One region of the Streptomyces sp. NPDC048331 genome, then DNA from elsewhere that is predicted to be linked to it. Evidence: predicted binding sites of a transcription regulator. Region 1 holds the regulator's gene; the other holds the start of a gene.

Region 1 (14,664 bases):
CTTCGCCGCCCTCGCGGTGGCTCCGGTGTGGATGCCCGCCGCGGAGCTGCTCGCCCGGTGCGCGGGGGTGCCGGCCGGGTGGATCGCCGGCGTGGCCCGGGCCGGGGCCCGGGTCCCGGGCGCGGAGCTGCCGTGGCCGGGCGGGCTCGCCGGCGGTGTCCTGCTGGCCGCCGCCACCCTGGCCGTCGTCGTGATCTGCGGGGCCCGGTTCCGCGGGCGCGGGTGGCTGTGTTCCGCCCTGGCGGCGCTGCTGCTCCTGGCCGTACTGCGGCCGCCGCAGCTCACCCGTACGCTCTCCGGATGGCCGCCGCCCGACTGGAGCTACGTCCAGTGCGCCGTGGGGCAGGGGGACGCCGCCGTGCTCGCCGTCGGCCCTGGTGAGGCCCTGGTGGTGGACGCCGGCCCGGAGCCCGGACCGGTGGACGACTGTCTGCGCGCGCTGGGGGTGCGGCGGGTGCCGCTGCTCCTGCTGACGCACTTTCACGCCGACCACGTCGGGGGCCTGTCGGGGGTGCTGCGCGGCCGGTCCGTGGGGGTGATCCAGGCCACCGCGCTGGAAGAGCCGCGGGGGCAGGCCGAGTTCGTCCGGCGGACCGCGGCGGCCGCCGGGGTGCCGATCGTGCGGGCGGTGCAGGGGGAGCGGCGTCGGGCGGGGGCGTTCGAATGGCAGGTGCTCTGGCCTCCGCCGGACGGACCGCCGCCCGAGAGCCCCAACGACGCGAGCGTCGCCCTGCTGGTGCGCGGCGCGGGGCTGACCCTGCTCCTGCTCGGCGACCTCGAACCGGACGCGCAGCAGGCCCTCCTGAGGGCTCGTCCGGACCTCGGCCCGGTGGACGTCCTCAAAGTCGCCCACCACGGCTCCGCGCACCAGGACCCGGAGCTGTACGCCCGGATCCGGCCACGGCTCGCACTGGTTCCCGTCGGCGTGGGCAACCGCTACGGACACCCCGCTCCGCGTACGCTCGCCCGCCTCCGGGAGCTGGGTGCGACCGTGCTGCGGACCGATCTCGACGGCTCGATCGCCGTGGCCGGGAGCGGAGTTCGGCTACGGTCATTTCCGGCCAGGCGGCGGCGGGATCGGCGCGGCCATACCGGGCGCGACCACTCTGTTTGCCCACAACCCGACAGCATGATCGAATGCGTCTTCGCCAGAACGGTCCAAGTCCACACAGCACGGGGGTGCATCAGCCATGTTCGGTCGCAGACGGGGGATGGAGACGACCGGAAACTCCAGCCCGCCCACCACCGCGACTCTGACGCTGCCGCCGACGGCGCGTCTGCTCAGCTGCCGGGTTCTCGACACGGTTCACCGGCCCGTCCGGCAGGCCACGTTCGAGGTGACCGACCCGATCGGCCGACGCATCGTCAGCGGCGAGACCGACCCGTACGGCGGCTTCGCCGTGGCCGTACCGGAGGGGGAGTACCGACTCTCGGTGACCGCGGAGGGGTACGCGCCGTTCCACGGGGTCACGATCGTGGGGGACCCGGGGCAGCCCGGCACCGCGGAGGTCATCCTCGACACGGTGGAGCCGCCGCTGCTGCCGCAGCCCGGCCACTGGGAGCTCGACCCGACGCACTCGTCCATCGGCTTCACCGCCCGCCACATCGGTCTGGCCCGGATCCGCGGCCGGTTCACCACGTTCGCCGGGGCGGTACGGATAGCCGAGCGCATGGAGGACTCCTCCATGCACGTGATCATCGACGCGGCGAGCATCGACACCGGGGTACGCCTGCGCGACGACCACCTGAGGTCGGGGGACTTCCTGGACGCGGTCCGCCACCCGACGGTGGAGTTCTACAGCGAGCGGTTCATCCACCGCAGCGGCAGCGGCTGGGCCGTCGCCGGGGCGCTGACCCTTCACGGGGTGAGCCGGTCCGTGACCCTGGACACCCAGTACCTGGGCCTGGGCACCGGCATGGAGGGGGAGCTCCGGGCGGCCTGCCGGGCCACCGCCGAACTGCACCGCGAGGACTTCACCCTCAACTGGCAGTCGATGCTGGCGCACGGGATCGCGGCCATCGGGTCGAGCGTGGACGTGACCCTGGACGTCCAGGCCGTGCGCAAGGCCTGACGCGAGGGCTGCCGAACCCCCTACGGGGCTTCCAGCCAACCCTCGTACTCGGCGGCGAGGTCGTCCAGCGTGCCGGTGTCGAGCCGTTCCTGCGGGTCCTCGACGACCACCAGCCACTGGGCGTCCTCGGCGTCGTCCTCGCCGGCCAGCGCGTCGCGGACCAACTGCGGTTCCTCCGGGAGGCCGAAGCGGTCGACGGCCTCCTGGGCCACCTCCTCGGCGGCGTCACGGTCGGGCAGGACGAGTACATGTCGCACATTCACGCGACCATTCTCGGGCACGCGGGGCGGAGCGCTGTCGGTGCGGCGTGGGATGCTGGAGCCGATGGCCACCAGGAAGAATTCCACCGACGATCCGCTTGCCCCGCTCACCCTCGCCGTGGGGCAGGAGGAGCTGCTGCTCGACCGTGCCGTGCGCGAGGTGGTGGCGGCCGCCCGCGCCGCCGACGCCGACACGGACGTCCGCGACCTCGCCTCCGAGCAGCTCCAGCCCGGCACGCTCGCCGAGCTGACGAGCCCCTCGCTCTTCTCCGAGCGCAAGGTGCTCGTCGTGCGGGGCGCGCAGGACCTGTCCGCGGACTCGGTCAAGGAGGTCAAGGCCTACCTCGCCGCGCCCTACGAGGAGATCATCCTGGTCCTCCTGCACGCGGGCGGGGTCAAGGGCAAGGGCCTGCTGGACGCGGCCCGCAAGGCGGGCGCGCGGGAGATCGCCTGCCCGAAGATGACGAAGGCGGCGGACCGGCTGTCGTTCGTGCGGGGCGAATTCCGCGCGTTGGGCCGGTCGGCGACCCCGGAGGCCTGCCAGAACCTGGTGGACGCCATCGGCAGCGACCTGCGGGAGCTGGCGAGCGCCGCCGCGCAGCTGTGCGCCGACGTGGAAGGCACCATCGACGAGGCCGTCGTCGCCCGCTACTACACGGGCCGGGCCGAGGCCTCCAGCTTCACGGTCGCCGACCGGGCGGTCGAGGGCCGGGCGGCCGAGGCCCTGGAGGCCCTGCGCTGGTCCCTGTCCACCGGGGTGGCACCGGTCCTGATCACCAGCGCCCTGGCCCAGGCGGTCCGTGCGATCGGCAAGCTCGCCTCGGCCCCCCGCGGGGCCCGCCCCGGCGACCTCGCCCGGGACCTGGGCATGCCCCCGTGGAAGATCGACCGGGTCCGCCAGCAGATGCGGGGCTGGTCGGCGGACGCGGTCTCGGACGCCCTGCGCGCCGTGGCCGACGCCGACGCCGGGGTCAAGGGCGGCGGCGACGACCCCGAGTACGCCCTGGAGAAGGCCGTCGTCGCGGTGGCGCGCGCGGCCCGCCCCCAGCGCAGGCAGTGACGCCGTACGGCGGTGGCGACGGTCACCCCTGGTAGCGGTGTGTCATGAGGCTGCCGGCCGCCCTCGCGGCCGACCGCCGAGACCCCGCCGGGCAGCACGAAGGCCCCGACCCTCACCCTGGGGAAGGGTGGTGGTCGGGGCCTTCGGCACTTCTGGTTGCGCCGCACCCGCGTGGCGAACGCTTCGTGTGCGGAGCGGGGTGCCGGTCAGGAGCGGGAGAGAGGGCCCACTGGGTCCCTTCCGGCGATCACATCAGGGAGCTTCAGCCCTGCAGGGAGGCAACCTTGGTGGCCAGCGCCGACTTCTTGTTGGCGGCGGCGTTCTTGTGGATGACACCCTTCGAGACAGCCTTGTCGAGCGCACGCGCGGCAGCGCGAGAAGCCACGGTGGCCTTCTCGACGTCACCGGCGAGGACGGCCTCGCGGGCCTTGCGGATCGCGGTCTTGAGCGAGGACTTGACGGCCTTGTTGCGCAGGCGCGCCTTCTCGTTCGTCTTGTTCCGCTTGATCTGGGACTTGATGTTCGCCACGAAAGAGCCTTTTCAGGTTCAGAGTTTGATCTTCGGATTGTGCCTCGACAGCTGAGAGGGCATACGAGACACAGCTGCCCAGGCTACCAGGCACGCTAGGGGCGGCCCAAACCGAGCGCACTGCCCCGTCCATGGGACCATGGGAGTCTGCGTACAGATCCGACATCGCGCCGCCGACGGCGACGGGAGCCGGACTTTCGCTCCGACCGACGCTCCGCAAACGCTTCCGACTGCGACCGAGAATCAGGACACTGCGTGCCCGCGATCCCCAGCCACGTGCCCGAGCCGAGCCGTACCGACTCGGCGCTGATCCGCAACTTCTGCATCATCGCGCACATCGACCACGGCAAGTCGACCCTTGCCGACCGGATGCTCCAGATCACCGGTGTGGTCGACCAGCGGCAGATGCGCGCCCAGTACCTCGACCGCATGGACATCGAGCGTGAGCGCGGCATCACGATCAAGTCCCAGGCGGTCCGGCTGCCCTGGGCGCCCACCACGGGCGAGGGCCAGGGCAACACCCACATCCTCAACATGATCGACACCCCCGGGCACGTCGACTTCACCTACGAGGTCTCGCGCTCCCTCGCCGCGTGCGAGGGCACCGTCCTCCTGGTGGACGCCGCCCAGGGCATCGAGGCGCAGACCCTCGCCAACCTGTACCTGGCGATGGAGAACGACCTCGCGATCGTCCCCGTCCTGAACAAGATCGACCTGCCGGCCGCCCAGCCGGAGAAGTTCGCCGAGGAACTGGCGAACCTGATCGGCTGCCAGCCCGAGGACGTGCTGCGCGTCTCGGCGAAGACCGGTCTCGGCGTCGAGGCGCTGCTCGACAAGGTCGTCGCCACGGTTCCGGCCCCGGTCGGCGTCAAGGACGCCCCGGCCCGCGCCATGATCTTCGACTCGGTCTACGACTCGTACCGTGGCGTCGTCACGTACGTCCGTGTGGTCGACGGGCAGCTCAACAAGCGCGAGCGCATCCGGATGATGTCCACCGGCGCCACCCACGAACTGCTGGAGATCGGTGTCTCCTCCCCGGAGATGACCCCCTCCGACGGCATCGGCGTCGGCGAGGTGGGCTACATCATCACCGGCGTGAAGGACGTCCGTCAGTCCAAGGTCGGTGACACCATCACCAGCCTGAACAACGGTGCCACCGAGGCGCTCGGCGGCTACAAGGACCCGCGGCCGATGGTCTTCTCGGGCCTGTACCCGCTCGACGGCTCCGACTACCCGGACCTGCGCGAGGCCCTGGACAAGCTCCAGCTCAACGACGCCGCGCTGGTCTACGAACCGGAGACCTCGGCGGCGCTCGGCTTCGGCTTCCGCGTCGGCTTCCTCGGCCTGCTCCACCTGGACGTGGTCCGTGAGCGCCTGGAGCGCGAGTTCGGCCTCGACCTGATCGCCACCGCGCCCAACGTGGTCTACCGGGTGGTCATGGAGGACGGCAAGGAAGTCACCGTCACCAACCCGAGCGAGTTCCCCGAGGGCAAGATCTCGGACGTCTTCGAGCCGGTCGTCAAGGCCACCGTGCTCGCGCCCACCGAGTTCATCGGCGCGATCATGGAGCTGTGCCAGCAGCGTCGCGGCACCCTCCTCGGCATGGACTACCTCTCCGAGGACCGGGTCGAGATCCGCTACACCCTGCCGCTCGCGGAGATCGTCTTCGACTTCTTCGACCAGCTGAAGTCCAAGACGCGCGGTTACGCCTCCCTGGACTACGAACCCACGGGCGAGCAGTCCGGCAGCCTGGTCAAGGTCGACATCCTGCTGCACGGCGACAAGGTCGACGCCTTCTCCGCCGTCACGCACAAGGACGCCGCCTACGCCTACGGCGTGCGCCTCGTCGCCAAGCTGCGCGAGCTCATCCCCCGGCAGGCCTTCGAGGTGCCGATCCAGGCCGCGATCGGCTCCCGCGTCATCGCCCGCGAGACCATCCGCGCCATCCGCAAGGACGTCCTCGCCAAGTGCTACGGCGGTGACATCTCCCGTAAGCGGAAGCTGCTGGAGAAGCAGAAGGAAGGCAAGAAGCGGATGAAGATGGTCGGCTCGGTCGAGGTCCCGCAGGAGGCCTTCATCGCCGTCCTCTCCAGTGACGAGTCCGGCGGCAAGAAGAAGTAGTAGTCCCGCCGTCACCCGACACACACAGGCCCCCGCACTCCGGTGCGGGGGCCTGTTTCGTTATGAAGCGGCCGCTCGCGGGCTCTTACGCGCGCGGCGGTCGCGCTCTAGTCTGATCACTGCTCGACGGTTACTCGCCAGTTTAAAAAGTCAAAGGCTGCTAAACCCGCCAGTCCCCAGCGCCCCCCAGCGCCCCACGCCCACGCACTACCGCGTGGATCGGTCCGGAGGATGTCGTGAGCGACACACAGACCTATCTCGAGAACCGCCCGCCGACCGTGGCGGTGCTCTTCCTTGAGCGCGTCGCAGCGACGCCGAACGACGAGGCCTACCGGTACCCGGTACCGGCGGCCGGCGGCCCGGGCGGCGCCGACGACTGGAAGTCACTCAGCTGGGGCCAGGCGGCCGAGCGGGTCTTCGCCATCGCCGCCGGGCTGATCTCCCTCGGCCTGGAAACGGAGCAGCGCGTCGCGCTCGCCTCCAACACCCGGGTCGACTGGATCCTCTCCGACCTCGGCGTCATGTGCGCCGGCGGCGCGGTCACCACGATCTACCCCAGCACCAACGCGGACGAGTCGGCGTTCATCCTCGCCGACTCCGACAGCCGGGTGCTCATCGCCGAGGACGCGGCGCAGGTGGCGAAGGCGCGCGAGCGCCGCGCCGACCTGCCGAACCTCGCCCACGTCGTGGTGCTGGAGGCCGCCGACGCGGTCGCCGCCGAGGGCGACCCCGAAGGCTGGGTGCTCTCCCTCGCGGAGCTGGAGGCGCGCGGCAAGGAGTACCTCGCCAAGCACCCCGAGGCGGTCGACGAGCGGATCGCGGGGATCACCTCCGACCAGCTCGCCACCCTGATCTACACCTCCGGCACCACCGGCCGCCCCAAGGGCGTGCGGCTGCTGCACGACAACTGGTCCTACCTGGCGAAGGCCATGGTCGCCACCGGGCTGATCGGCAAGGAGGACGTCCAGTACCTGTGGCTGCCGCTGGCCCACGTCTTCGGCAAGGTGCTGACCTCCGGGCAGATCGAGGCCGGGCACGTGACCGCCGTCGACGGCCGGATCGACAAGATCATCGAGAACCTGCCGGTGGTGCAGCCGACCTACATGGCCGCCGTCCCGCGCATCTTCGAGAAGGTCTACAACGGTGTGGCCGCCAAGGCCCGCGCCGCCGGCGGAGCCAAGTACAAGATCTTCCAGTGGTCGGTCGGCGTCGCCCGCGAGTACGCCAAGGTCACGCAGGACAACTACCGCCGCACCGGGCAGGCGACCGCCCCCTTCGGCCTCACCACGAAGCACAAGATCGCCGACGCGCTCGTCTACTCCAAGCTCCGCGAGGCCTTCGGCGGGAAGCTGCGGGCCGCCGTCTCCGGCGCCTCCGCCCTGGCCCCCGAGATCGGCTTCTTCTTCTCCGGCGCGGGTGTCCACATCCTGGAGGGCTACGGCCTGACCGAGTCCAGCGCCGCCTCCTTCGTCAACCCGGGCGAGGCCTACCGCACCGGCACGGTCGGCAAGCCGCTCCCCGGCACCGAGGTACGCATCGCCGACGACGGCGAGGTCCTGCTGCGCGGCCCCGGCATCATGCAGGGCTACCACCGGCAGCCGGACAAGACCGCCGAGGTCCTCGAGTCCGACGGCTGGCTGCACACGGGCGACATCGGCGAGCTCTCGCCCGACGGCTACCTGCGCATCACCGACCGCAAGAAGGACCTGATCAAGACCTCGGGCGGCAAGTACGTCGCCCCGGCCGAGATCGAGGGCCAGTTCAAGGCCATCTGCCCGTACGTGTCGACGATCGTCGTGCACGGCGCCGACCGGAACTTCTGCTCCGCGCTGATCGCCCTCGACGAGCCCTCCATCCTGACCTGGGCGGCCGAGAACGGGCTGGAGGGCAAGACGTACCAGCAGGTCCTGGCCGCGCCGGAGACCAACCGCCTGATCGAGACGTACGTGCAGACCCTGAACGAGGGCCTGCAGCGCTGGCAGACGATCAAGAAGTTCCGGGTGCTGCCGCGCGACCTCGACGTCGAGCACGGCGACCTCACGCCCAGCCTGAAGCTGAAGCGGCCGGTGGTCGAGCGTGAGTTCAAGCACCTGATCGAGGAGATGTACGAGGGCTCCCGCGAGGCGTGACGCCTGCCGCGGGCCCGGCGGGGCGGGGTGGTCGACCGCCCCGTCGACGCCGGCGGGGCCGGGGTGTGCGCCGGTGCGGGATGATGGGGGTATGCCTTCCGCACTCCCCGACGGTGAACCCATGCCCGAAGACGGCTCGCTGCCGTCGCACGCCCTGGCGGGCGCCGGGGAGCGGCCGCTCGGTTTCTACCTGCACGTCCCCTACTGCGCCACGCGCTGCGGGTACTGCGACTTCAACACCTACACGGCCACCGAGCTGCGGGGCACCGGCGGTGTGCTCGCCTCCCGGGAGAACTACGCCGACACCCTGATCGACGAGGTCCGGCTGGCGCGGAAGGTGCTCGGCGACGACCCGCGCCAGGTCCGGACCGTCTTCGTCGGCGGCGGCACGCCCACGCTGCTGCCCGCCGCCGACCTCGTCCGCATGCTCGCGGCGATCCGGGACGAGTTCGGTCTGGCCGACGACGCCGAGATCACCACCGAGGCCAATCCGGAGTCGGTGGACCCGCGGTACCTGGCCGAGCTGCGCGAGGGGGGCTTCAACCGGGTCTCCTTCGGCATGCAGAGCGCCAAGCAGCACGTCCTGAAGGTGCTCGACCGCACCCATACGCCGGGGCGCCCCGAGGCGTGCGTCGCGGAGGCGCGGGCGGCCGGCTTCGAGCACGTCAACCTCGACCTGATCTACGGGACCCCCGGAGAGTCGGACGAGGACTGGCGGGCGACGCTCTCGGCGGCGCTGGGGGCCGGACCGGACCACATCAGCGCCTACGCGCTGATCGTGGAGGAGGGCACGCAGCTGGCGCGGCGGATCCGCCGGGGCGAGGTCCCGATGACGGACGACGACGTCCACGCCGACCGGTACCTGATCGCGGACTCGGTCATGGCCGAGGCCGGGTACTCCTGGTACGAGGTCTCGAACTGGGCCACCTCGGAGGCCGGGCGCTGCCTGCACAACGAGCTGTACTGGCGCGGCGCCGACTGGTGGGGCGCGGGGCCGGGCGCGCACTCGCACGTGGGCGGGGTGCGGTGGTGGAACGTGAAGCACCCGGGCGCGTATGCCGCGGCGCTGGCGGAGGGGCGGTCGCCCGGGGCGGGACGGGAGCTCCTGTCGGAGGAGGACCGGCGGGTGGAGCGGATCCTGCTGGAGCTCCGGCTGGTGGACGGGGTGCCGCTGTCCCTGCTGGCTCCGGCCGGGCTCACGGCCTCCCGCAAGGCCCTCGCGGACGGGCTGCTGGAGCCGGGGCCGTACGAGGGCGGGCGGGCCGTGCTGACGCTGCGCGGGCGGTTGCTGGCCGACGCGGTGGTGCGGGACCTGGTGGACTAGCCCGCGGCGCCGTTGCCGGGGGCGCTGCCCCCGGACCCCCGCGCCTCGAGCGCCGGCGGGGCTGGGGGATCGCCTCGAGCGCCGGCGGGGCTGGAAATGGCGCGGCCATTATGCCGTGACGTGGTCGATGAGGTGTTCCACCGAGCCCAGGAGGGTCGGTTCCAGGTCCTTGTAGGAGCTCACCCGGGACAGGATGTGCTGCCAGGCGGCGCCCGTGTTCTCCGGCCAGCCCAGGGCCCTGCAGATGCCCGTCTTCCAGTCCTGGCCGGGCGGGACGACCGGCCACGCCGGGATGCCCAGCGCGGACGGTTTCACCGCCTGCCAGACGTCCACGTACGGGTGGCCCACGATCAGGACGTCCGGCGAGGTCACCGACGCCGCGATGCGGGACTCCTTCGAGCCCGGGACGAGGTGGTCCACCAGGATGCCGAGGCGGGCGTCCGGGGCCGGGGCGAAGTCGGCGACGATCGCCGGGAGGTCGTCGATGCCCTCCAGGTACTCCACCACCACGCCCTCGATCCGCAGGTCGTCGCCCCAGACCCGTTCCACCAGTTCGGCGTCGTGCCGGCCCTCCACGTAGATCCGGCCCGCCCGCGCCACCCGCGCCCGCGCGCCGGGAACGGCGATCGACCCCGAGGCCGTACGGGCCGGTGCCGCCGGGCCCCGGGACGGACGGACCAGGGTGACCACCGCGCCGTCCAGCAGGAACCCGCGCGGCTCCATCGGGAACACCCGCCGCTTGCCGAAGCGGTCCTCCAGGGTCACCGTGCCCGCCTCGCAGGCCACCACCGCGCCGCAGAAGTCCGTACCCGCCACCTCGACCACCAGGTCCGGATCCGCCGCCACCTCCGGCACGGCCTTGGGTCGCTTCCACTGCGGGGTCAGGTCGGGGGAGTACTCGCGCATCCGGCCGAGGGTAGGAGAGCCGCGCGCGTCACGCCTCCGACACGCCGCAACGGGCCGCCAGTGTGGCGCGTTGGGCACGGACGAACTCCGCCCCGACCACCGCTCCGTGACCGGGCACGTACAGTGCGTCGTCCCCGCCCCACGACAGCAGCCGGTCCAGGGCGGCGGGCCACTGCCCCACGACGGCGTCCGGGCCCACCGAGGGCTCGCCCGACTCCTCGACCAGGTCCCCGCAGAAGACGACCTCGCGCTCGCCCGGCACGAAGACGGCCAGGTCGTGCCCGGTGTGTCCGGGCCCCACATTGGCCAGCAGCACCTGTACGCCGCCCAGTTCCAGCGTCCACTCGCCCGATACCTCGTGCCGGGGCGGCACCAGCAGGTCCACGGCCTCCGCCGCCTCCGCCGCCGCGAGCCCGTGCCGTACCGCGTCCTCGCGCAGTTCCTCACGACCCGTCGACAGCAGCGCGGCCAGCCCGACCGCCCCGAACACCTCGGCCCCGGCGAAGGCGGCTCCGCCCAGCACGTGATCGAAATGACCGTGCGTGAATGCGATATGGGTCACGCGCCGGCCCGTCAGCCGCTCCGCCTCGGCCCGTACCCGCACGCCCTCGCGCACACACGAACCGGGGTCGATCAGAAGCACCGAATCCTGGCCCACCACCAGCCCCACGGTGCAGTCCCACACCGGCAGTCGCCGCCGGCCGACCCGTCCGGTCAGCCGTTCCCAGCCGGACTCTTCCCAACGCACGTCCATACGGCGACGCTACCCTGGCGGGCCTCCCTTGCCAGGGGCTTACCGCCCGGCCGTACACTGAGCGGGGGCTCTCTGGCACTCGAACGATCAGAGTGCCAACAAACACGGCAGAACACGGCAACGGACCACAGCTGGAGGTGTGCGCGCGATGCTCAGCGAACGCAGACTCGAAGTGCTGCGCGCCATCGTCCAGGACTACGTCGGGACGGAGGAGCCGGTCGGCTCCAAGGCGCTCACGGAGCGGCACCGGCTCGGCGTCTCGCCCGCCACCGTGCGCAACGACATGGCCGTGCTGGAGGAGGAGGGGTACATCGCCCAGCCCCACACCAGCGCCGGCCGGATCCCCACCGACAAGGGCTACCGCCTCTTCGTCGACAAGCTGGCGGGGGTCAAACCGCTGTCGTCGCCCGAGCGCCGGGCCATCCAGAACTTCCTCGACGGCGCCGTCGACCTCGACGACGTGGTCGGCCGTACGGTGCGGCTGCTCGCGCAGCTCACCCGGCAGGTCGCCGTCGTCCAGTACCCGAGCCTGACCCGGTCGACCGTCCGGCACGTGGAGCTGCTCTCGCTCGCTCCCGCGCGCCTGATGCTCGTACTGATCACGGACACCGGGCGGGTCGAGCAGCGACTCATCGACTGCCCGAGCCCCTTCGGGGAGACCTCGCTCGCGGACCTGCGGGCCCGGCTCAACAGCCGGGTCGTCGGGCGCCGCTTCACCGATGTGCCCCCGCTCGTCCAGGACCTCCCCGAATCCTTCGAGGCCGAGGACCGCGGCACCGTCTCCACCGTGCTCGCGACACTCCTCGAAACCCTGGTCGAGGAAGCCGAAGAACGGCTGATGATCGGCGGAACCGCCAATCTCACCCGCTTCGGACACGATTTTCCCCTGACGATCAGGCCGGTGCTCGAAGCGCTGGAGGAGCAGGTCGTGCTCCTCAAGCTGCTGGGCGAGGCCAACGAGTCGGGAATGGCCGTACGGATCGGGCACGAGAACGCCTACGAGGGACTGAACTCCACGTCGGTCGTCTCGGTCGGTTACGGTTCGGGCGGCGAAGCAGTCGCCAAACTCGGCGTGGTCGGACCGACCCGCATGGACTACCCCGGAACGATGGGAGCGGTACGCGCAGTGGCACGTTACGTCGGACAGATCCTGGCGGAGTCGTAAGTGGCCACGGACTACTACGCCGTTCTCGGCGTGCGCCGCGACGCATCGCAGGACGAGATCAAGAAGGCATTCCGGCGGCTTGCACGCGAGCTGCACCCGGATGTGAACCCTGATCCCAAGACGCAAGAGCGTTTCAAGGAGATCAACGCCGCCTACGAGGTCCTCTCGGACCCGCAGAAGAAGCAGGTCTACGACCTGGGTGGCGACCCGCTGTCCTCCTCGGGCGGTGGCGGCGGCGCGGGCGGCTTCGGAGCGGGTGGCTTCGGCAACTTCTCCGACATCATGGACGCCTTCTTCGGCCAGGCCTCGCAGCGCGGCCCGCGCTCGCGGACCCGGCGCGGCCAGGACGCGATGATCCGCCTGGACCTGGAGCTGGACGAGGCGGCCTTCGGGACCACCAAGGACATCCAGGTCGACACGGCCGTCGTCTGCAACACCTGCTCCGGTGAGGGCGCCGCTCCCGGCACCTCGGCGCAGACGTGTGACATGTGCCGCGGCCGCGGTGAGGTCTCGCAGGTCACCCGGTCCTTCCTGGGCCAGGTCATGACCTCGCGCCCCTGCCCGCAGTGCCAGGGCTTCGGCACCGTGGTCCCGACCCCGTGCCACGAGTGCGCGGGCGACGGCCGGGTCCGCTCCCGTCGCAGTCTCACGGTCAAGATCCCGGCGGGTGTCGAGAACGGCACCCGGATCCAGCTCGCGGGCGAGGGCGAGGTCGGCCCCGGCGGCGGCCCGGCCGGCGACCTGTACGTGGAGATCCACGAGCTGGCGCACCCGACCTTCCAGCGGCGCGGGGACGACCTGCACTGCACGGTCACCATCCCGATGACCGCGGCCGCGTTGGGCACCAAGTGTCCGCTGGAGACGTTGGACGGGCTGGAGGAGATCGACATCCGGCCCGGCACCGGGTCCGGCCAGGCGATCCCGCTGCACGGGCGCGGCGTCACCCACCTGCGCGGTGGCGGGCGCGGCGACCTGATCGTGCACGTCGAGGTCACCACCCCGGGCAAGCTGGACGCCCAGCAGGAGGACCTGCTCCGCCAGCTGGCGAAGCTGCGCGGCGAGGAGCGGCCGATGGGTCAGTTCGCGCCGGGTCAGCAGGGGCTGTTCAGCCGGCTGAAGGACGCTTTCAACGGTCGCTGATCGACCGCGCACCACCGTCACGAGCCCGGCCTGGGGATTCCCCGGCCGGGCTCGTCGCACGAGGCGGACGGCGGCTCCCGGCCGGTCGGGAAGCGGACTATGCCAGGCGAATGCCATGATTCGGCCCCATGCGCCGGACGTGGCACGATGCAGTCCATGTCCTCGGCACCGAACGGTCTCTCCCCGTATCCGATCGTGCAGGCTCCCATGGCGGGCGGCGTCTCCTGCCCCGTCCTCGTCGCCGCCGTGTGCGAGGCGGGCGGACTGGGCTTCCTGGCCGGGGGCTACAAGACCGCCGACGGGATGTACCAGGAGATCAAGCAGGTGCGCGCGCTGACCCGGCGCCGCTTCGGGGTCAACCTCTTCATGCCGCAGACCGGTTACGTCGATCCGGCCGCCGTGGAGGCCTACCGCGGGCAGCTGGCAGGCGAGGCGAGCTGGTACGAGATCTCGCTCGCCGACGAGGACATCATCGGCACCAGCGACGACGGCTACGACGCCAAGCTCGCCATCCTCCTCGAAGACCCGGTCCCGGTGGTCTCGTTCACCTTCGGCTGTCCCGCCTTCGCGGCCCTCGCCGCCCTGCGCAAGGTCGGTACGTACACCGTCGTCACGGTGACCTCCGCCGAGGAGGCCCGCACCGCCCAGCACGCGGGCGCCGACGCGGTCTGCGTCCAGGGCGCCGAGGCCGGCGGCCACCAGGGCACCCACCGGGACGACCCGCAGATCGACGGCACGGCGACCGTGGGCCTCCTCGCGCTGGTGGCGCAGGTACGGGAGGCGGTGGCGCTCCCGATCATCGCGGCGGGCGGGGTCATGCGGGGCGCGCAGATCGCGGCCCTGCTGGCGGCGGGCGCGGAGTCGGCGCAGCTCGGGACGGCCTTCCTGGCCTGCCCGGAGTCCGGGGCGGACCCGGTGCACAAGAAGGCGCTGACGGACCCGCTGTTCGTCCGTACCGAGTTGACCCGGGCCTTCTCCGGGCGGCCGGGGCGCGGACTGGTGAACCGCTTCGTGCGTGAGCACGGGCCCTACGCCCCGGCCGCGTACCCGCAGGTCCACCACCTGACCTCCGGGCTGCGCAAGGCCGCGGCCGCGGCCGGGGACGCCCAGGGCATGGCCCTGTGGGCGGGCCAGGGGCACCGACTGGCGCGGCCGCTGCCGGCGGGGGAGCTGGTGGAGGTGCTTGCGGCCGAACTGGCCCAGG
Region 2 (14,664 bases), on a different contig from region 1:
GACGATCCGTTCGGCTACCTCTACGAGGACGGCCAGGCGGCCGGAGCCGCCCCGCCCACATCGGGCGGTGGATACGGCTACCCCGGTGCGTCGGGCGGCGGTCACCACGGTCCCCAGCCGGGCGTCCCGCGTACCTCGCACCACCAGGTGCGTACGGTCGGTGAGCGGAGGAACGGCGGCCAGCGCGGCCCCGTTCCGCACCAGCAGGGCCACGCGCAGCAGGCTCCTGGCTACCAGGCCCAGTACCAGGCCCCGGAAGCCCTCCAGGCCGGCGGCTACGCCGCTGCGCCGCAGCAGACGCAGACGGTCCCGCAGCCGGGCGGTCACGGCGGCGGTCACGGCGGCGGTCGTGGCGCCGTTGGCGGGTCCAGCCGTCGCGGTCTGCTGATCGCGGCCGTCGCCGTGGTCGCGGTGGTCGTGATCGGTATCGTCGCGGCCCTGCAGTTCGGCGACAAGGACAAGGGCAAGGAACAGCCCTCCGCCGACGACGGCCAGCAGTCGGCGGCCCCCCAGAACCCGGCCAGCCCGGCCCCGAGCAGCTCGAAGCCCTCGCAGGCTCCGCTGCCGAAGGGCGAGGCGGCCGGTGCGGGCATGGTGCTGACCGGTGGTGCGCGGCTGGAGAGCACGGTGCCCGGCTCGAAGAGCTCGGGCGGCCAGTACGTCGCCGGCTTCAACCAGCAGGGTGCGGCGCTCACCTGGACGGTGGACGTGCCGGAGGCGGGCGAATACACGCTGTTCGTCAACTACGGCGTTCCCGGCAAGGACGGCAAGGCGACCCTCACGGTCAACGGCCAGAGCCCGAACCAGTCGTTGAACCTGGCCAACTTCGCCAAGGCGGCGGACGGCGCCTGGGACAAGGGCTGGACGCGCACCTTCGCGTTCATCAACCTCAAGAAGGGCACGAACGCGATGAAGATCTCGTGCGAGCCCGGCAACCAGTGCGACGTCGTCTTCGACCAGTTGGAGCTGGCTTCGGGCCACGTCAGGCGCTGACCGCGCCGACGGCGGGGACGGACGCCCCGGAACGCATCAGGCTCTGTCGCGCAGGTGCGGCAGAGCCTGATTCCGTGGTGCGTGGGGCCGGTCGGCGCTCGGCGCGCCGTCGGTGGTGGGCGCGGGGTCGTCAGGCGCTTTCGGTGACGCGTACGGCGGCCCGTAGTTCCTCGTAGACGCCCGGGTCGAACGCGCCCGCCGTCGGGGCGAGGACCGTGGCCGCCGAGAGGGCGACGGCGCGGCTGAGGCGCTCCGGCCAGTCCAGGTCCTCCGCGAGCGCGGACAGCAGGCCGGCGACCGCGGAGTCACCGGCTCCGGTGGGGTTGCCGGACAGTCGGCGCGGCGGGGTCGCCTGCCAGGAGCCGTTCGCGGTGGCGGCCAGCAGGCCGTCCGGGCCGAGCGAGGTGACCACCGCGTGGGCGCCCCGGCGGCGGGCGTCGCGGGTGGCGGGGAGCGGGTCACGGGATCCGGTGAGCTCGGCCAGTTCGGCGGCGTTCGGCTTGATGATCTCCGGGCGGGCGGCGACCCCGCGGCGCAGGGCCTCTCCGCTCGTGTCCAGCAGGACGGGCACCCCGGCCGCCCGGGCCGCCCGTACGAGCAGTGCGTACGCGCCCACCGGCACGCCCGGCGGGAGGCTGCCGCACAGGGCGACGGCGCGGGCGCCGCGCACCAGGTCCTCGTAGTGGGCGAGGAACCGGGACCACTCCGTGGCGGTGATCAGCGGGCCCGGCTCGTTGAACTGCGTGGTGTCGCCGGAGGCCGCGTCGGCCACCGCGACCGTGCGGCGGGTGTTGCCGGAGCAGGGGACCAGGGCGTCGACCACCCCCGGGGACCGTGCGAGCAGCCCCCGTACGACGGAGCCGACCGGGCCGCCCGCGAAGCCGGTCGCCGTCACCTCGTGGCCGAGGGCCGCCAGGACGTGGGCGACGTTGATCCCCTTGCCGCCGGGGCGTTCGGTGACGGCGGAGACCCGGTGCGAGGCGTGCGGGAGCAGGCGCGGCACTTGGTACGTGACGTCGAGCGCGGTGTTGAGCGTCACGGTAAGGATCATGGGCACTCCCGGGTCTGATGCTGCCGGGATCATGCCAAACACACGGCGGTCGGCCCAGTCCTCGGGCCGGCCGTTTTCCGTGTGTGCGGCCGCTCGGCCGTCAGATCGGCGGTCAGGAGGGCGGGTTGACGATCCATTCGCCGCGCCGCATGACGCCCTTGAGGTCGAACGCGGCGTCCAGCACGACGAGGTCCGCGTACTTGCCGGGCTCCAGCGAGCCGATCTCGTCGTACAGGCCGATCAGCTTGGCCGGGTTGGCGGAGATCGCCTGGACCACGGACTCCACGGGCAGCTTGTCGAGGGTCACCGAGCGCTTGAAGGCGGTGTCCAGGGTCAGCGTCGAGCCGGCGATGGAGCCGCCCTCCACCAGCCGTGCCACGCCGTGCTTGACCTCGACCTCCAACGGGCCGAGGTGGTAGGTCCCGTCGCCGAAGCCGGCCGCGTCCATCGCGTCGGTGATCAGCGCGACGCGGTGCGCGCCCGCGTGGTGGAAGGCCAGTTCCAGGGCCGCCGGGTGCAGGTGGGTGCCGTCGTTGATGAGCTCGACGGTGATCCGCTCGTCCTCCAGCAGCGCGGCGATCGGGCCGGGTTCGCGGTGGGCGAGGGGCGGCATCGCGTTGAAGAGGTGGGTGGCCACGGTCGCGCCCGCGTCGATGGCGGCGCGGGTCTGCTCGTACGTGGCGTCGGTGTGGCCGATCGCCGCGATGACCCCGTGCTCGGCGAGCAGCCGTACGGAGTCCAGGCCGCCCGGCAGTTCGGTGGCGAGGGTGAACATGCGGGCGGCGCCGTGCGCGGCGTCGATCAGCTTGCGGACCTCGGCCGGGTCGGGGTCGCGCAGCAGGTCCTCCTTGTGCGCGCCCTTGCGGCAGGGGTTGATGAACGGCCCCTCGAAGTGGATGCCGGCGATCTCGCCCTGCTGCGTCAGCTCGGCGAGCAGGGCGGCGCGGCGGGCCAGTTCGTCCAGGTCCCCGGTGACGGTGGAGGCGACCAGGGTGGTGGTGCCGTGCTCGCGGTGGGTGCGCACGCCTTGGAGGACGTCCTCGGCGGTGCCGGAGGTGAACGAGGCGCCGCCGCCACCGTGGTTGTGCATGTCGACGAAGCCGGGGACGATCCAGTGCCCGGACAGGTCGACGGTCCGTGCGCCCTCGTGGGCGCTGCCGGCGATCCGGTCGCCGTCGACGATGACCCTGCCGTTGGCCACCGTTCCGGTGGGCAGCACCACCCTGGCGCCCGAAAGAACGGTGCTGTGAGCGCTTCCGGACATCAGGCAGGTACCTCCGTGGCGAGTAGGTCCCAGGCGAGCAGCCCTGCGCCCAGGCATCCGGCGGTGTCCCCGAGGGCCGCCGGCACGATGTGGGGGAGCCGCTGGAACGTCACGCGCTCCTCCACGGCCGTCCGTAGTGGTGTGAACAAGGTTTCCCCGGCCTCCGCGAGCCCGCCACCGATGATCAGCGTGCGCGGGTCCAGCAGGGTGATGGCGGTGACGAGTCCGTCGGCGAGGGCGCCGACGGCGGCCAGCCAGACCTCCTGGGCGCGCGGGTCCGCCGAGGCGACGGCCTTGGCGCAGTCCGCGGCGTCGGCCTCGGGGTCGCCGGAGGCGGCCGCCCAGGCGCGGCTGACGGCCGCGGCGGAGGCGAGGGTCTCCAGGCAGCCGTGCTGGCCGCAGCCGCACGCGGGGCCGCCCGGGCGGACCACGATGTGTCCGATCTCGCCCGCGTAGCCGTGGGCGCCGGCCTCGATGCGGCCGGCGATGCCGATGGCTCCGGCGATGCCGGTGCCGAGCGGGACGAACAGGAAGCGGTCGGCGCCCCGGCCGGCGCCGATGCGGCCTTCGGCGAGTCCGCCCGTGCGCACGTCGTGGCCGAGGGCGACGGGGATGCCGCCGAGTCGGCTGCTGAGCAGCGCGCGCATCGGTACGTCGCGCCAGCCCAGGTTCGCCGCGTAGACGGCGATGCCGTTCTCGGCGTCGACGATGCCCGGGACGGCGACGCCGGCGGCCGAGGCGGGCCGTCCGAAGCGTTCCCGGCCGGTGTCGAGCAGCTCGGCGGCGAAGTCCTGGATCGTCTCGACGACGGCGTCGGGGCCCCGCTCGCGGCCGGTGGCCCGGCGCGCTTCGTGGAGCAGGGTGCCGTCGTCGGCGACGAGGGCGGCCTTCATCCCGGTGCCGCCCACATCGAGGGCGATGACGTGTTTCACGGATTTCACAGAGACAGTCTCGCGTGCTCGGCAGGGAAAGGTCTAGTCCAATGAGGGAGATTGTTGAGCGGCCATACAAATCCGGGACCCCAGGCGAGGCCCCGATGTGGACGAGCCGCCAAAGTGGTGTAGACCTTACGTGGATCGTACGTACAAGAAGGGTGGATGGAGAACTGTGAAGGGCCGTTACCTGAGGCTGGCCGCTTCCGGCGCCGCGCTGTGCCTGACCGCTGTGACGCTGACGGGCTGCGGAGCCATCGGCGGACTCACCGGAGACAACGAGGTGACCCTGCGGGTCGTGGCGGCCGACTACGGGGACAATCCGCAGAACTCCTCCGAGGCGTACTGGAAGGACCTCGCCACGGGCTTCGAGAAGGCCAACCCGGGCACCAAGGTCGAGGTCAGCGTCTACTCCTGGTCCGAGGTCGACGCCAAGGTCGCCGAGATGGTCAAGGCCGGCAAGGCCCCCGACATCGCCCAGATCGGCGCCTACTCCGACTACGCGGCCGCCGGCAAGCTGTACTCGGCGGAAGAACTGCTCTCCGTGAAGACCGAGGCCGACTTCCTCGGCCCGCTCGCCGACGCGGGCAAGGTCAAGCAGGTCCAGTACGGCATGCCCTTCGTCTCCAGCACCCGGCTGCTCTTCTACAACGAGAAGCTGCTCGCCGACGCCGGCGTGATCGGCAAGGACGCCAAGGGCTGGCAGCCGAAGACCTGGGCGGACCTCGAAGCCGCCGCGAAGAAGCTCAAGGCCGCCAACGTGCCCACCCCCTTCGCGGTACCGCTGGGCCGCGAGGAGGCGCAGGCCGAGACGATGATGTGGATGCTCTCGGGCGGTGGCGGCTACACCGACAACGAGGAGTCGTACGCGATCGACTCCGCCCCCAACGTCAAGGCGCTGGAGTTCCTGCGGGACAAGATGGTCGGCCAGGGCCTGACCGGACCCGTGGAGCCCGGCAAGCTGGACCGGCAGGCCGCCTTCGACGGCTTCACCAAGGGCGAGGTCGGCATGCTCAACGGGCACCCGACGCTGCTCAAGCAGGCCGCGGCCAAGGGCGTCAAGTTCGGCATGGTGCCGCTGCCCACCGCCGACGGCAGCGACCAGCCCGCGATGGGCGTCGCGGACTGGGTCATGGCCTTCAAGAACGGCCACCGCCAGCAGTCCGGCAAGTTCCTGGACTTCCTGTACCAGCCGAAGAACGTGACGGCCTTCACCGAGAAGTACGACCTGCTGCCCGCCACCACCAGCGGCTACCAGGCCAAGCAGTCCGCCACCGGCGGCTCGTCCGCACAGCTGAAGCCCTTCCTGACGGCACTGCCCAGCTCCCGGCTGTACCCGGTCGGCAAGAAGTCCTGGGCGGGCGTCAGCGAGGACATCAAGCAGAACATCGGCAAGACCGTCCAGCCCGGCGGACAGCCCGCGAAGGTCCTGGAGCAGATCGCCACCGCCGCCCGCGCGTCCGACCCGCGCTGACCGGTGGCGGCGGGCCGACTGTCGGAGCACGGCGTTAATCTGGCGGTATGACGGACGAGGGGCGGCTGACGGCCACGGAGGTCGCGGTGCTCGCGTACGAGGGACGCACCTGGCCGGGACCCGGAGCCAAGGAACGGGCCATACGGGAAGGGCTGGGGATGTCCCCCGTCCGCTACTACCAGCTGCTCAACGCGCTCATGGACGACCCGCGGGCGTTGGCCCACGCCCCGGGCACGGTCAACCGGCTGCGCAGGATCCGCGAGGCGCAGCGAGCCCGGCGATAGCCGTAGCCGTCACCCGGCCGGCCCGTTAGGGTCGTGCGTATGGGGAGCCATCCGCACGACCTGCCGATGCCCGTCACCGCTGCCGGACGCGAGGGCCTCGAAGCCCTCCTCCGCACACCTCGCCGGTCCGTGGTCGCCCTGGACTTCGACGGCACCCTCGCCGACATCGTCCCGGACCCGGACCAGGCCAGAGCCCACCCCGGAGCCGTCCCGGCCCTGTCCGCACTCGCCCCCGAGGTCGACTCGGTGGCCGTGATCACCGGCCGGCCGGCGGGCGTCGCCGTCCGCTACGGCGGCTTCGCCGGGGTCCCCGGCCTGCAGCACCTGGTCGTCCTCGGCCACTACGGAGCCGAACGGTGGGACGCGGTCACCGGCATCGTCCACGCGCCCGCCGAGCACCCCGGGGTGGCGGCGGTCCGGGCGGAGCTGCCGGGGTTCCTGGACTCGATCGGGGCCTGGCGCGGTACCTGGATCGAGGAGAAGGGCCGGGCGCTGGCCGTGCACACCCGGCGGGCGGAGGACCCGGCGGCGGCCTTCGCGGCGCTGCGGGAGCCGCTGACCGAGTTGGCCGCCCGGCACGGGCTGATGGTCGAGCCGGGGCGGGCGGTGCTGGAGCTTCGGCCGCCGGGCATGGACAAGGGCGTCGCCCTGACCGAGTTCCTGGCGGAGCGGGACGCGGAGGCGGTGCTGTACGCGGGCGACGACCTGGGTGACCTGGCGGCGTTCGCGGCGGTGGAGAAGGGTCGTACGGACGGCCTGCCGGGGCTGCTGGTGTGCAGTGGCTCCGCGGAGGTTCCCGAGCTCGCCGCGCGGGCCGACCTGGTCCTCCCGGGCCCGGGCAAGGTCGCCGCCTTCCTGGCCACCCTGGCCGAGGTCATCCGGACCTGACCGTCCGCTGCGGGGGCGCTGCCCCCGAACCCCCGCGCCTCAAACGCCGGCGGGGCTGGATTTTCCAGCCGTCCGGCGTTTGAGGACCGGGTCCGGGCAGAGCCCGGATTTTCCGCCTCGCCGGCGTTTGAGGCGCGGGGTCCGGGGCGGAGCCCCGGCTCAGGTCAGGGCCGACAGCTGGGCCTCGAACCAGGCGGACGGCGGGAGGGCCGTCGCGGCAGCGGAGAGCCGCTTCGTGCGTTCCGCACGCTCCGGCATCGGCATCGCCAGCGCGGCGTGCAGCGCCTCCGCCGTCGCCGTCACGTCGTACGGGTTCACCGTCAGCGCGTCCTGGCGGAGCTCCTCGTACGCCCCCGCCCCGGTGGACAGCACCAGCACGCAGCCCGCCTCCGACACCACCGGGATCTCCTTGGCCACCAGGTTCATCCCGTCCCGCACCGGATTCACCAGCGCCACGTCCGCCAGCCGGTACGCCGCCAGGGAGCGCTCGAAGTCGTCCTTCACCGACACCAGCACCGGCTGCCACTCCTCCGTCCCGAACTCCGCGTTGATCTCCGCCGCCAGCTCCGACACCGCCGCCGTGTAGTCCCGGTACACCTTCAGGTCCTGCCGCGAGGGGTACGCCGACGCCAGGTGCACCACCCGCCCCCGCCACTGCGGGCGCTCCGTCAGCAGCTCCCGGTAGGCCAGCAGACCGCGCAGGATGTTCTTCGACAGCTCGGTGCGGTCCACGCGGACGATCGTCCGCAGGCCGTCCACCTCCGCCCGAAGCTCCGCCAGCTTGGCGTCCACCGCCGGCCGGTGCGCCAGCGCCCGCAGTTCGTCCCCGTCCACGCCCAGCGGGTACGCCCGCACCTGTGTGGTGCGCGTCGGCCACACCGAGTAGCGCTGGTGCTCGACGACCGCGCCCTCGCGCACCTCGGACCGCCCCCACGCGTCGTCGAGCCGCGCCGACCCCAGGAACTCGGCCGCCCACGCCTCGGTGTGGAAGCCGAGTACGTCGGCGCCGAGCATGCCCCACAGCAAGGTCTCGCGGACCACGTCGGGCAGCATCGCGAGATAGCCCGGCGCGGCCCACGGGGTGTGCGTGAAGTGCGCGATCCGCAGGTCGGGACGGAGCACCCGCAGCAGTCCGGGCACCAAGGCCAGGTGGTAGTCCTGCACCAGCACCCGCGCGCCCTCCGCGGCCTCCTCGGCCAGGGCGTCGGCGAAGGCCTGGTTGTAGCGCTCGTAGGACTCCCACCGCCGGCGGAACTCGGCGTCGAAGACCGGCTCGCGCGGGACGTCGTACAGGTGGTGGTGCGTGAACCACAGCACGGAGTTGGCGATGCCGTTGTACGCGTCGTCGTACATCGTGGGATCGATGTCCAACATCCGGACCCCCGGCTCGGCGACGCCCCGGCGGACCGCCTCCCGGTCCGCGTCCGACAGCGCCGCGCAGATCCACACGGCCCCCGGCTGCTCGGCGAGGGCCGCGGACAGTCCGGAGACGAGACCGCCCCCGCCGCGCCGGGCGCTGAGCGACCCGTCCTGGGCGAGGGCGTAGGAGAGGGGGCCGCGGTTCGCCGCTACGAGTACCTGGGAAGCCATGCGGGCAACCTAGCCCGGTACGAGCCCGCTCAAACCGTACGTTCCCTCACGCCACGCGCCGCAGCGCGTACTCCGCGACGCCCGCCATCGGCGGCCGTTCCTCGGTGTCCACCGGGTACGTCCGCGGTACGAAGCCCTGCGGGCCGCGCTCGAACTGCGTGAGCTCCGGCCGAACGAGGTGCCCGCGCGAGAGCCGTACCTGGGCGGTGCGGTAGATCGCCGCGGCCATCCGGCCCAGCGCCTGCCCGTCCTGGTGACGGTGGAGCCGTACGCCCACGTCCACCTGGGCGAGCGCGTCCAGCCCGACCGTGTGCAGGGCGTCGACGAGCAGGCCCAGCTCGACGCCGTACCCGACGGGGAACGGCAGCCGTTCCAGCAGGGAGCGGCGTACGGCGTACTCGCCGCCGAGCGGCTGGACGAAGCCCGCCAGCTGGGGCCAGTGGAGGTTGAGGAGGGGGCGGGCGACCAGCTCGGTGACCCGGCCGCCCTGGCCGGGGCTGTCGCCCAGCGGCCGGTCGTACATCGCCTTGACGAAGTGCACGTCGGGGTCGGTCAGCAGCGGTCCGACGATCCCGGAGACGAAGGAGGCGGAGAAGTCCCGCAGGTCGGCGTCGACGAAGCAGACGATGTCCCCGTCGGTGGCCAACAGCGAGCGCCACAGCACCTCGCCCTTGCCGGGCAGTGCCGGCAGGCGCGGCAGGATCTCGTCGCGGTGCACCACCCGGGCGCCGGCCTTCGCCGCGACCTCCGCGGTGCGGTCCCTGGAGCCCGAGTCGACGACGACCAGCTCGTCGACCAGCGGCACCGGCGGTCCCTCGATCAGCTCACGCCGGATGACCTCGACGATCGCGCCGACCGTCGCCTCCTCGTCCAGCGCGGGCAGCACGACGCTGACCGTGGTCCCGGCCGCCCGTTTCCGGTCGAGCAGCTGGTCGAGCGGTCGGTCGGCGGCGGACCAGGAGCGGTCGGCCAGCCAGCGCTCCACCTCTTCCAGCACCCTCAGCACTCCCTGCGTGTCGGCGATATCCGCCGTTATGTGATCCATCTCGCGGTTCGGACGGCTGTCTCAACAGCCCGAGCCTTCGGTTACAGTCTTGAACAACGCGAAGGACCACCGCATGCCGGGGGTCCCCGCGTACAAACGCACCGGCGCGCCAGAGAGCGCGTGTGCCGGTGCCATACCGCTCATCCAGAGGGGCAGAGGGACACGGCCCGTTGAAGCCCCGGCAACCCTCCAGTCGGTTCTCGCGATCGCGCATTCAGCGACGTCAGCGAGGTCCCCGGCTAGGGAAGGTGCCAATTCCGTCTCATGGCGAAGTGCGCCATGGGGAAGATGAGGAGAAAGGGCCTCGCCATCATGGCTGCACAGACTGTCGCCACCTCTGCCCACCTCGGTTCCGTCGACCTCGGACCCGCCACCGGCCTCTCCTGTCGCGAGTGCGGTACCCGCTTCGAACTCGGCCCCATCTTCGCGTGCGCCGAGTGCTTCGGACCGCTGGAAGTCGCCTACGACCTCCCGACCGGCGACCCCGAGGCCCTGCGCGCCGCGATCGAGGCCGGCCCGAACAACATCTGGCGCTACGCACCGCTGCTGCCGGTCCCCGCGGACGTGGCGTCCAAGCCCAGCCTGAACCCCGGCTTCACCAAGCTGGTGGACGCGGCCAACCTGGCCAAGGAACTGGGCATCACCGGCAAGCTCTACATCAAGGACGACTCCGGCAACCCGACGCACTCCTTCAAGGACCGCGTCGTGGCCATCGCCGTCGAGGCCGCCCGCGCCTTCGGCTTCACCACCCTGTCCTGCTCCTCCACCGGCAACCTGGCCGGCGCCGTCGGCGCCGCGGCCGCCCGGGCCGGCTTCCGTTCCTGCGTGTTCATCCCGCACGACCTGGAGCAGGGCAAGGTCGTCATGGCCGGTGTGTACGGCGGCGACCTGGTCGGCATCGAGGGCAACTACGACGACGTCAACCGCTTCTGCTCGGAGCTCATCGGCGACCCGCTGGGCGAGGGCTGGGGCTTCGTCAACGTCAACCTGCGCCCCTACTACGGCGAGGGCTCCAAGACGCTCGCGTACGAGATCTGCGAGCAGCTCGGCTGGCAGCTGCCCGACCAGATCGTCATTCCGATCGCGTCCGGCTCGCAGCTCACGAAGATCGACAAGGGTCTGCAGGAGCTCATCAAGCTCGGCCTCGTCGAGGACAAGCCGTACAAGATCTTCGGCGCCCAGGCCGAGGGCTGCTCCCCGGTGTCCACCGCCTTCAAGGCCGGTCACGACGTGGTCCGCCCGCAGAAGCCGAACACCATCGCCAAGTCCCTCGCGATCGGCAACCCGGCGGACGGCCCGTACGTCCTGGACATCGCCCGTCGCACCGGCGGTTTCGTCGAGGACGTCAACGACGAGCAGGTCGTCGAGGCCATCAAGATCCTCGCGCAGACCGAGGGCATCTTCGCCGAGACCGCGGGCGGTGTGACCGTCGGCGTGACGAAGAAGCTCATCGAGAACGGGCAGCTCGACCCGACGCTGACCACCGTCGTCCTCAACACCGGTGACGGCCTCAAGACCCTGGAGGCGGTGGCCGCGGACAGCGGACAGACCGCCACCATCCGCCCGAGCCTGGACGCGTTCCGCGCCGCCGGCCTGGCCTGACCACTTCCCCTCCGCTCTACCGGAAAGGCAGTAGCGCCATGAGCGTCAACGTCCGCATCCCCACCATCCTGCGCACCTACACCGGCGGCGTCGCCGAGGTCCCGGCCGAGGGCGCGACCCTCGCCGAGGTCATCGAGTCCCTGGAGAAGAACCACCCGGGCATCGCCGCGCGCGTCCTGGACGACCAGGGCAAGCTGCGCCGCTTCGTGAACGTCTACGTCAACGACGACGACGTGCGCTTCGAGGGCGGGCTGCAGGCGGCGACGCCGGACGGCGCCGGCGTCTCGATCATCCCCGCCGTCGCCGGCGGTTGCTGACACGCGCAAACCGTAATTGCCCCCTCCGCTAAAAGCGGAGGGGGCAATTCTGCTTGATTGGGCGCGGTAAGGTTGGGGAAGTCCCCTCCGCTGTTCTTGCCCCCTGCATATGAACGGGCCGCGCAAGGGTCGACATCGGGCCAACATGCGAGTGCGGTATGGGGCTTTGGCGAGATATGTCAGGCCCGAGTTGCCCGGGAGTATGGCAAATTTTCACTCTATTTCAATGTTTCCCGGTGTCCAGAATTCTCATCGGATTGACCTGTTGCAGACAGCATCCGCGCAGATACATTCAGCCTCGGTCGACGCGTTCCGACGCAAGTTCTGACCCGGGATCGTGAAGTGCGTTCCTGCGCAAGGGCCAGTAATAGGGGAGTTAGGCATGGCTCAGGGCACCGTCAAGTGGTTCAACGCGGAGAAGGGCTACGGCTTCATCGCGGTCGACGGTGGTGCGGATGTGTTCGTCCACTACAGCGCCATCCAGATGGACGGGTACCGCACCCTTGAAGAGGGTCAGCGGGTCGAGTTCGAGATCTCGCAGGGCCAGAAGGGTCCGCAGGCGGACATGGTCAAGCTCGCACTCGGCTAGTCCTGGAGCGATCGACCACCGACGCACAGTCTTCATCGAAGACCTGGAACACCACGAGGGGCCCACATCCTGGACACGGGATGGGGGCCCCTCGTGCGTAGGCCCGGCAGTGGCGGGGTCTTGCCCCAAGCCGCTTGCACTCGGGGGGGTCGAGTGCTAATCATTGGCGTTAGCACTCTCCTGGTGAGAGTGCTACTGAAACGAGGACCGGGTCGGTGAGGCCCGCAGGGTCCGGTGGGAAGGAACCGCCGGGCACGCAGGCCGTCCGTCGCGGGCGCGGGCGCGGTCCGGAGCAATCCACCGCTGTCCGGGAGGACCACTTCAGATGGCCAAGATCATTGCGTTCGACGAGGAGGCCCGCCGCGGCCTCGAGCGTGGGATGAACCAGCTCGCCGACGCCGTCAAGGTCACCCTTGGCCCCAAGGGTCGCAACGTCGTCCTTGAGAAGAAGTGGGGCGCCCCCACGATCACCAACGATGGTGTCTCCATCGCCAAGGAGATCGAGCTCGAGGACCCGTACGAGAAGATCGGCGCCGAGCTGGTCAAGGAAGTCGCCAAGAAGACGGACGACGTCGCCGGCGACGGTACGACCACCGCCACCGTTCTCGCCCAGGCGCTCGTCCGCGAGGGTCTGCGCAACGTGGCCGCGGGTGCGAACCCGATGGCCCTCAAGCGCGGTATCGAGAAGGCCGTCGAGGCCGTTTCCGCCGCCCTGCTGGCGCAGGCCAAGGATGTCGAGACCAAGGAGCAGATCGCTTCGACGGCCTCCATCTCCGCCGCCGACACCCAGATCGGCGAGCTCATCGCCGAGGCCATGGACAAGGTCGGCAAGGAAGGCGTCATCACCGTCGAGGAGTCCCAGACCTTCGGTCTGGAGCTGGAGCTCACCGAGGGTATGCGCTTCGACAAGGGCTACATCTCGGCGTACTTCGCCACCGACATGGAGCGCATGGAGTCGTCCCTCGACGACCCGTACATCCTGATCGTCAACTCCAAGATCGGCTCGGTCAAGGACCTGCTGCCGCTCCTGGAGAAGGTCATGCAGTCCGGCAAGCCGCTGCTGATCATCGCCGAGGACGTCGAGGGCGAGGCGCTCTCCACCCTCGTCGTCAACAAGATCCGTGGCACCTTCAAGTCCGTCGCCGTCAAGGCCCCGGGCTTCGGTGACCGCCGCAAGGCCATGCTCGGTGACATCGCCATCCTCACGGGCGGCACGGTCATCTCCGAGGAGGTCGGCCTCAAGCTGGAGAACGCCGGTCTCGACCTGCTCGGCCGCGCCCGCAAGGTCGTCATCACCAAGGACGAGACCACCATCGTCGACGGTGCCGGTGACAGCGACCAGGTCGCCGGTCGCGTGAACCAGATCCGCGCCGAGATCGAGAACTCCGACTCGGACTACGACCGCGAGAAGCTCCAGGAGCGCCTCGCGAAGCTGGCCGGCGGCGTGGCCGTCATCAAGGCCGGTGCCGCGACCGAGGTCGAGCTCAAGGAGCGCAAGCACCGCATCGAGGACGCCGTTCGCAACGCGAAGGCGGCCGTCGAGGAGGGCATCGTCGCCGGTGGTGGCGTGGCGCTGCTGCAGGCCTCCGCGGTCTTCGAGAAGCTGGAGCTCGAGGGTGACGAGGCGACCGGCGCCAACGCCGTGAAGCTCGCGCTGGAGGCCCCGCTCAAGCAGATCGCCGTCAACGGTGGTCTCGAGGGTGGCGTCGTCGTCGAGAAGGTGCGCAACCTCCCGATCGGTCACGGCCTGAACGCCGCGTCCGGCGAGTACGTCGACATGATCGCCGAGGGCATCATCGACCCGGCGAAGGTCACGCGCTCCGCGCTGCAGAACGCCGCGTCGATCGCCGCGCTGTTCCTGACGACCGAGGCCGTCATCGCCGACAAGCCCGAGAAGGCCGGTGCCCCCGCGGGCGGCGGCATGCCGGGTGGTGACATGGACTTCTGATCCACCCCTGGCTCCGGCCACCGGTAGATCGGCTGTTCTCGAACGAGGGCGGCACCCCGCGAGGGGTGCCGCCCTCGGGCGTTTCCGGGGCGGGCCGAGGGTGGGTAGTCCACATAGGCTGGGTGCATGGCTGATCTCTTCGTCAAGATCTGCGGGCTGCGGACCGCGCACGATGTCGACGTGGCCGTGGCCGCCGGGGCCGATGCCGTCGGATTCGTCTTCGCGCCCGGGAGTCCGCGGACCGTGGACGCCGTCGCCGCGCGGGAACTCGCCGCACAGGTGCCGGACCGGGTGCTGACCGTCGGGGTGTTCCGGGGGCAGTCGGTGGCGGAGGTGCGCCGGTTCGCCGAGGAGAGCGGGGTGCGCGGGGTGCAGCTGCACGGCGAGGAGGGCCCGGAGGACTTCGCGGCGCTGCGCGCCGAGGGCCGGACCCTGCTGCGGGCCACCGCCGAGCACGTGAAGCGCTGCGGTGAGTACGGCGAGGACCTGCTGCTGCTGGACGCGCCGGACCCGGGCTCCGGCAAGCCGTGGAACTGGGGCGCGGCGGACTTCACCGCGCCCGAGGGACGGTGGCTGCTGGCCGGCGGGCTGAACCCGGGCAATGTGCGGGCGGCGCTCACGGCGACCGGGGCGTGGGGCGTGGACGTGTCCAGCGGGGTGGAGCGGGAGCGCGGCGTGAAGTCGCCG

The links. Region 1 encodes HrcA, which represses chaperone genes, less so after heat shock. Its sites were predicted from a motif close to TTNGCACTCNGNNNNNCNGAGTGCNAA; they were not measured.
Region 2: a site for HrcA is predicted at 12,163-12,189, ahead of groL (chaperonin GroEL). Genes of this name have one in related genera too.

The regions. Positions count from the first base shown of each region.
Region 1 is NZ_JBICYT010000005.1:160,042-174,705, reverse strand. Features, by position in the region: partial or broken gene ACGFYY_RS10825 (ComEC/Rec2 family competence protein) at 1-1,054, shown strand, start outside; gene ACGFYY_RS10820 (YceI family protein) at 1,191-2,072, shown strand; gene ACGFYY_RS10815 (hypothetical protein) at 2,093-2,335, opposite strand; gene holA (DNA polymerase III subunit delta) at 2,397-3,392, shown strand; gene rpsT (30S ribosomal protein S20) at 3,655-3,921, opposite strand; gene lepA (translation elongation factor 4) at 4,177-6,042, shown strand; gene ACGFYY_RS10795 (AMP-dependent synthetase/ligase) at 6,279-8,171, shown strand; gene hemW (radical SAM family heme chaperone HemW) at 8,263-9,495, shown strand; gene ACGFYY_RS10785 (DUF3097 domain-containing protein) at 9,604-10,401, opposite strand; gene ACGFYY_RS10780 (MBL fold metallo-hydrolase) at 10,430-11,155, opposite strand; gene hrcA (heat-inducible transcriptional repressor HrcA) at 11,304-12,320, shown strand; gene dnaJ (molecular chaperone DnaJ) at 12,321-13,460, shown strand; gene ACGFYY_RS10765 (nitronate monooxygenase) at 13,617-14,664, shown strand, end outside.
Region 2 is NZ_JBICYT010000058.1:475-15,138, reverse strand. Features, by position in the region: gene ACGFYY_RS39260 (CBM35 domain-containing protein) at 1-993, shown strand, start outside; gene ACGFYY_RS39255 (1-phosphofructokinase family hexose kinase) at 1,124-2,044, opposite strand; gene nagA (N-acetylglucosamine-6-phosphate deacetylase) at 2,157-3,308, opposite strand; gene ACGFYY_RS39245 (ROK family protein) at 3,308-4,240, opposite strand; gene ACGFYY_RS39240 (extracellular solute-binding protein) at 4,416-5,714, shown strand; gene ACGFYY_RS39235 (DUF3263 domain-containing protein) at 5,762-5,998, shown strand; gene otsB (trehalose-phosphatase) at 6,038-6,886, shown strand; gene ACGFYY_RS39225 (trehalose-6-phosphate synthase) at 7,046-8,476, opposite strand; gene ACGFYY_RS39220 (glucosyl-3-phosphoglycerate synthase) at 8,523-9,473, opposite strand; SAM riboswitch class I at 9,659-9,816, shown strand; gene thrC (threonine synthase) at 9,834-11,123, shown strand; gene ACGFYY_RS39210 (MoaD/ThiS family protein) at 11,162-11,440, shown strand; gene ACGFYY_RS39205 (cold-shock protein) at 11,823-12,029, shown strand; gene groL (chaperonin GroEL) at 12,355-13,977, shown strand; gene ACGFYY_RS39195 (phosphoribosylanthranilate isomerase) at 14,104-14,664, shown strand, end outside.